2 regions of the Candidatus Pelagibacter sp. HIMB1587 genome follow, and region 2 is predicted to be linked to the other one. Evidence: riboswitches for the same ligand, from Rfam matches in the RefSeq annotation. Region 2 holds a riboswitch; the other holds the start of a gene.
The links. A riboswitch is a leader RNA that binds a small molecule or an ion and turns the genes downstream of it on or off. The one in region 2 is predicted to bind S-adenosylmethionine.
Positions count from the first base shown of each region.

Region 1: linked by a shared signal. The riboswitch ahead of ACTTBE_RS00190 (homocysteine S-methyltransferase family protein) and the one ahead of ACTTBE_RS01845 (O-acetylhomoserine aminocarboxypropyltransferase/cysteine synthase family protein) in region 2 are both predicted to bind S-adenosylmethionine.

Region 1 covers NZ_JBNAJJ010000001.1:33,792-37,211, forward strand. Annotated here, with positions in the region: gene ACTTBE_RS00180 (YbaK/EbsC family protein) at 1-306, shown strand, start outside; gene ACTTBE_RS00185 (DMT family transporter) at 303-1,184, shown strand; gene ACTTBE_RS00190 (homocysteine S-methyltransferase family protein) at 1,177-2,082, opposite strand; SAM riboswitch class V at 2,090-2,152, opposite strand; gene ACTTBE_RS00195 (putative 2OG-Fe(II) oxygenase) at 2,244-2,834, opposite strand; gene ACTTBE_RS00200 (sulfite exporter TauE/SafE family protein) at 2,871-3,420, opposite strand, start outside.
Region 2 covers NZ_JBNAJJ010000001.1:330,581-334,000, reverse strand. Annotated here, with positions in the region: gene ACTTBE_RS01850 (COX15/CtaA family protein) at 1-526, shown strand, start outside; gene ACTTBE_RS01845 (O-acetylhomoserine aminocarboxypropyltransferase/cysteine synthase family protein) at 554-1,882, opposite strand; SAM riboswitch class V at 1,885-1,951, opposite strand; gene rplM (50S ribosomal protein L13) at 2,093-2,551, shown strand; gene rpsI (30S ribosomal protein S9) at 2,553-2,990, shown strand; gene argC (N-acetyl-gamma-glutamyl-phosphate reductase) at 3,024-3,420, shown strand, end outside.

The sequences.
Region 1 (3,420 bases), 300 kb from region 2:
GACAACTATATATTAAGCTTGGTATCTGGAGACAAGCGTTGCTCATTAATTAAGTTAAAAAAAATTCTCAATGAAAAAGACGTGTCTATGGCATCTCCTGAAGACGTTAAAGAAAATACTGGATATACAATTGGTGGAGTGTCTCCAGTAGGGCACTTGAAGAGATGTAAAATCTTTATTGATAAAAGTCTTAAGAGATTCCCAGATATATTTGGAGCAGCTGGACATCCAAATGCTGTTTTCAAAATAAATTATAATAAGTTAATTGAAATAACAAACGGAACACCAGAAGATATTATTGAATGAGAGAACCAAAACTAATTGATTATAGTTTATTAACGTTGCTAGCATTAATTTGGGCATCTGCTTTTTTTAATATTAAAATTGCAACCTATTCATTTGGACCTGTTACGATTGCATTTCTAAGAGTTTTTTTTGGTTCAATTCCAGTTTTACTACTTTGCTTTTATAAACAAATTAAAATAGAGGCATTCTCAAAAGATTGGTATTGGTTTGCGATGATTGGATTTATAAATTTAGTAGCTCCATTTTTTTTAATAGCATATGGGGTTAAATCTGTTCAAAGTAACTTAGCAGCAATTTTAATGTCATCAACTTCACTTAGCTCAGTAGTACTAGGACATTTTTACACCAAAAATGAAAAATTTAATTTAATTAGAACAACAGGAGTTCTAATTGGATTTTCAGGAATAGTTTATTTATTTTCAGATAATTTATTAATTAATGAAAATAACTTTACTTCAGCATTATTAATTTTGTTAGGTGCTACCTGTTATGTAATTGGAGGTCTTTTAACATTAAAAATAAGTAAGAAAAAAAATGAAAATGTAACTAGTTCAATTTTGATTTGGGCTACTATTATATTATTACCTTTAGTGTGTTTAATTGAACAACCTTGGAAAACTGTTCCAAGATTAGATTCTACTTTTTCAGTTATTTATCTTGGGTTGGTATCTACTGGAATTGCTTGGTTATTGAGATTTAGAATTTTAATTAACAATGGTTTAATTTTTCAATCTCAAGTATCTTATTTAATTCCAATATTTGGTACCATTTTAAGTTATATCTTTTTAAAAGAATTAATAACAACGAAAGTTATAATTTCATTGATAGCAGTTGCTACAGGTATCTATTTTGTAAGAAAAGGTACAAAATTTAAATAGTGTTTTTTATTGCCTCTATATGTGATGGCCGAGTTTCACAACATCCTCCAAGAATTGTGGCACCATTTTCTCTAAATTTTTTTGCAAAAATTGATATTTTTTCAGGATCTAAATCTTTTCTTTGACCTAAAAAACTATTGGGGTTCGATCCATCATTTTCTTTATACTGAGAAGTATAACCACCTTTTGGTTTAGTTGTGATAAATCCGTTTAATTTGAAACCAAATGGAACTTTAAGTTTTTGAATTTCATCTAAATTATTCTCATAATTTTCAGGTGAAACACATGCTAGAATTACTCCTAGGCAATTTTCAGTAATTATTGAATTAATTGCAGAAATTTTTTCTCCACTTGGTAAAGAGTTTCCTTCAGAAATATGAACCCCAACTAAGTATGGTTTATTAAATTTTTTAATAGCTTCTATTCCACATCTAATTTCTTTGATACTACTCCAAACATCAAAATAGAAAAAATCTACTGAAGGGTTTAGTATTTCTGCTAATTCCAAATGATCTTTTGTGATTTCTTTTTCACTTCTCTTGTCTTCTTCATATGTCAAATCTTGAGGCGGGAGTCCTCCTGCAATCTTAATGTGAGGATTATTTAATTTAGCTTTTTGTGCAATTTCACACGCTTTCTGATTTAAGAATTTAAATTGATCTTCTATTCCATTTTCTCTCAATCTTTTTCTTCTCGTTGTAAAAGTTGTAGTTACAATTACATCAGCTCCAGATTTAATAAAATCATTATGAATATTAAGTATTAAGTCGTGGTATTTTTCCTCAATTAAAGCATTTGCACTCCACAAAGTTCCTTTGGGTTCCATACCTCTAGCCAATAATTCTTGACCCATTCCACCATCTAAAATTTTTGTTGTTTTAAAAAAATCTTTATTCATTTTATCCTCACTTTTTTATTGCTTAAGCTACATGCAGGTGCACAATATAGTTCAACTACCTTGCTAATTAGATCTATTGGGAATTTCCATTTTAGCAGTTTATGCCCGCAATAGGATCAAATCGGCAAATTGATTTATATAATATTATTTAAATTTGTAAATTATTTATTAAAAATTATTTTAGCATTGAAAGAAAATGATCTTCTTTCTTCCTCAATATTAAATGGGTAGGCTGTATGCATTAAGTAATTGGGAAATATTAAAAGATCACCTGTTTTTGGTATCAAATTAAAAATACTTTTTGAAAGAAAAGCTTTTTGTCCATTAATAAAATCAATTGTTCCATTGGTTTTTATTTTTTTATTTTTAACATTTTTATTTTTTGTCATATGTTTTGGAATTTTTAAATAACCAACACCTGACAAGTCTCCTTCATGATAATGTATAGGATTATACTCATTTTTATATTGGCTAACGACCCATAGGTTTAAAATTCTAATTTCTTTAATTTTTTTAATATTTTCTTTAGCTAGAAAAATTTTAATATTTTTTATTAATTCTTTTTCCAAATTTATTTTTATAAAATTTTTAGAAATTTGAACTTCTTTTCTAATTTGACTTGCTAATTTTGGACTATAATCATTCGATTTTGAGAAGATTTTTGTATCAACTTCCTTGTTAAGTTTTTCTAAAAATTTTTTAGAAATTTTAGATTTTCCTATTGAAGGCCCAAATGGTTTAAAATTTTTCATGAGAGATTAAATATATCAAAAAATAATTAATTCAACTTATGCAATAAGTGTTATGCCCATTCTTATAGCAACAAAAATTACTAGACATGCAGTCATTAGAGCTAATATTTTGTTAGACAGGAATTTTATATTTAAAAAACTTCCAATTTGGCCACCAATTAAGACAGCAATAAATAGTGGCCAGTAATTTAAAAATTCGTTAAAGACTATATCCTTTGTTAATTGTCCTCCTATGCCAAAAATTGAATTTACTAAAATAAATAAGGATGCAGTACTTGTTATATGTTTTGGAAGCCCTGCTTTCATCAAAAATAAAATAGGACTTAAAAATATCCCACCACCAATACCAACCAAACCAGACATTAAACCAATTATTGATCCTATTAATATTGATAAAACTAGGGGTGTTTTTTTAATTTCAATTTTTTGTTTGTTAAAGGATTTGCTTTCAATAAGTAAAAAAACTCCAGCTGATATTAAAATAAAGAAAAGTAAAATTTCAAATAAATTTTTTTCAATAGAGATCGATGCTCCTATAAAAGCAAGAGGTATAGAACCAATTAAATAAGGATAAAGTAAATTAAAA
Region 2 (3,420 bases):
TATTTTATCAATTGTATATTGGCAATTTTTGAAGTTATCATCCTCTTCAAATCAAACAATTTCTATTAATCTTTTTATAGTAAAAATTTTTTTAGTTTTATTATTTTTGCAACTAATTATAGGTGCCTTTGTATCTGGTATGGATGCTGGTAAAATCTACAGCACTTGGCCATTGATGGGAGTTAATTATTTTCCTGACGATAGTAGTTTTAAAGAGTTTTTGAATTTAAAAGTTTTTGATAATCCCTCTATTGTTCAATTTATGCATAGAAATTTAGCATATTTAATTATTGTCTTTTATGCTTTAATCCTCTTTAAAGTAATTAAAACTGGAAACAAAAAATTATACAAACCCATTACTGTAATTGGTTTGACTTTGGCATTTCAAATTTTTCTTGGTGTGGTAACTATTTTATCTGGAGTAAAAATGTTATTTGCATCTTTACACCAGATAAATTCTATTTTGATAATACTTTCAACTTTATATTTTTTATTTATCTCAAAATATAAAAAGCAAATTAATTAATTTCTATTTGTAGACATATAAATAAAATTAACTAACTGCTTTTAAATTACCTTTTGATGATTTGTCTAAAGCTTGATCTAAATCATCGATGATATCATCTATATGTTCTAAACCAATACAAAGTCTAACATATCCAGGGGTTACACCTGAAGCAGCTAATTCATCATCATTTAATTGACTGTGAGTTGTTGTTGCTGGGTGTATTGCTAAACTTCTAGCATCACCTATATTTGCAACGTGGTAAAACATTTTTAAAGCCTCGATGAACTTTTTACCAGATTCTATGCCACCAGATAATTCAATACCAACTAAAGCACCATTACCATTTTTAAGATATTTTTTTGCTCTATTTGATATCTCCTCATTATGTTCGGTAGCATAAATAACTCTCTTAACTGCTTTATGATTTTTTAAGTACTCAACCACTTTTGCAGCATTATCACAATGTTGTTTCATTCTTAAAGCAACTGTTTCAAGTCCTTGTATGACACCGAATGCATTATCTGGAGAAAGTGCAGATCCTAAATCTCTTAACAAGGTCACTCTCGCTCTTACTGCAAAAGCAACATTTGCTCCAGTTAATTCAGGCACAGCTTTACCCCAAACAACACCTCCATAACTTGCATCAGGTTCATTAAATAGTGGCTGTCTTTTTGGATCTGCTGTCCAATCAAAATTTCCACCATCTACTAGTGCACCTCCAACTACTGTTCCATGACCTGCTATATATTTTGTTAAAGAATAAACAACCACAGCAGCACCATGTTCAATTGGTTTGCATATCACTGGGGCAGCAGTGTTATCCAGGATTAATGGAATGTTATATTTTCTACCAATATCTGAAACTTCTTTAATTGGAAAAACTCTCAAATATGGGTTTGGTAACGTTTCTCCATAAAAAGCTCTAGTTTTATCGTCTATTGCTTTTTCAAAGTTTTTTGGATCAGACGGATCTGCATACCTTACTTCTATACCAAGCTTACTTAAAGTATGTGTGAACAACGAAACTGTTCCGCCATATAGATCTGTTGAACTAACTATATTATCTCCAGCTTGAGCAACGTTTAATATTGCAAAAGTAGATGCAGTTTGACCAGAAGCTACAGTTAAACTTGCAAGACCACCTTCGAGAGCAGCAATTCGCTTTTCCAACACATCGTTTGTTGGATTCATTATTCGTGTATAGATGTTTCCAAACTCTTTTAACGCAAATAAATTTGCTGCATGTTCTGTGTTATTAAATTGATACGAGGTTGTTCTATAAATTGGAACTGCTACTGAATTTGTAGCTGGATCACTTCTATAATCTCCACCATGTATCGCAATAGTTTCTGGATTATTTCTTTTTGTACTCATTTTTACTCCTTTTTTAGTGCTTTTGCTTTATGCAAGGCGCACAATACAGTTCAAATGCCTACCGATTATAATTTTATGAAAATTCCATTTTAGCAGTTTTATGCCCGCAATAGGATCAAATCGGCAAGTGATAAATAGCATATTAGTTATGTTTTACAAGCTAAATATAAAATTGACTTTGAATAATTTAATAGTATTAATCCTCGCACAATGACAAAATTCACAAAAAAAGATCAAGTTACATCATCTTGGTACGAGATAGATGCAAAAAATGCAGTTGTCGGAAGATTAGCGACCGTTGTATCTAATATTATTAGAGGTAAAAATAAGACTACTTATACACCTCACATGGATGATGGAGATTTTGTTGTAGTAAAAAATATCGAACAAGCAAAATTTACTGGTAAGAAGTTTCAAAATAAAAAGTACTATAGACATACAGGACATCCTGGTGGAATTAAAGTTACTACACCAGAAAAACTTCATGAAAAAAAACCTGGAGAAACTTTGAAACTAGCAGTTAAAAGAATGTTACCAGGTGGTGTTTTGGGTAGAAAGCAATTAACAAAATTAAAAATTTATTCAGGAAGTGAACATCCTCATGCTGCACAAAATCCAAAAGTTATTGAATTAGATAAACTAAACAATAAAAACATTGCAAGAAATTAATATGGAAAACGTACAATCAAACACAAAAACTCCAAAATTAAAGTTAGATTTTAAAGATAGTAAGTACGCTACAGGTAGAAGAAAAACTTCAATAGCGAAAGTTTGGTTAAAAAAAGGTTCTGGTAAAATTTATGTAAATGGCAAATTATATAATGAATATTTTGCTGATGAAATTCACAAAATGCAAATTACAAGACCTTTTGAGATTATAAATCAAGCTACAGATTATGATGTTAGATGTAGCGTAAAAGGTGGTGGACCTACAGGTCAAGCTGGAGCAATGGTTCATGGTATTTCTAAAGCTTTGGTTCTCTTTGATGAAAATTTAAAAACAACATTGAAAACTGAAAAGCTTACAACCAGAGATTCTAGAGCTGTTGAGAGAAAAAAACCTGGTAGAAGAAAAGCTAGAAGAAGCTTCCAGTTTTCTAAAAGATAATTTTTTTTACAATTTAAACTGCTATAATAAAAAATGCCTAAGCTTAATGCATTAGTTGCCGGATCTACAGGATATATTGGTGTTCAATTAATCAAGTTATTAATTAACCACAAATATATTAATATTAAATATCTATGTGGAAATTCGTCTGTTGGAAAAAATATTTCTTATTATGATAAATCTCTATCAAAAAAAAAATTACCTAAAATCGTAAAATTTAATCCTAAATTGTTAAATGGTATTGATGTTGTCTTTACAGCTCTACCAAATGGTGAAGCTCAAGATATAGCAAAAAAACTTAATGATAATATTACTCTAATTGATTTAGCAGCAGATTTTAGATTAAAAAAAGTTAATGATTATTTAAAATGGTATAAACAAAAACATCGTGCTCCAAAACTACAGAAGAAAAGCATTTATTGTTTACCCG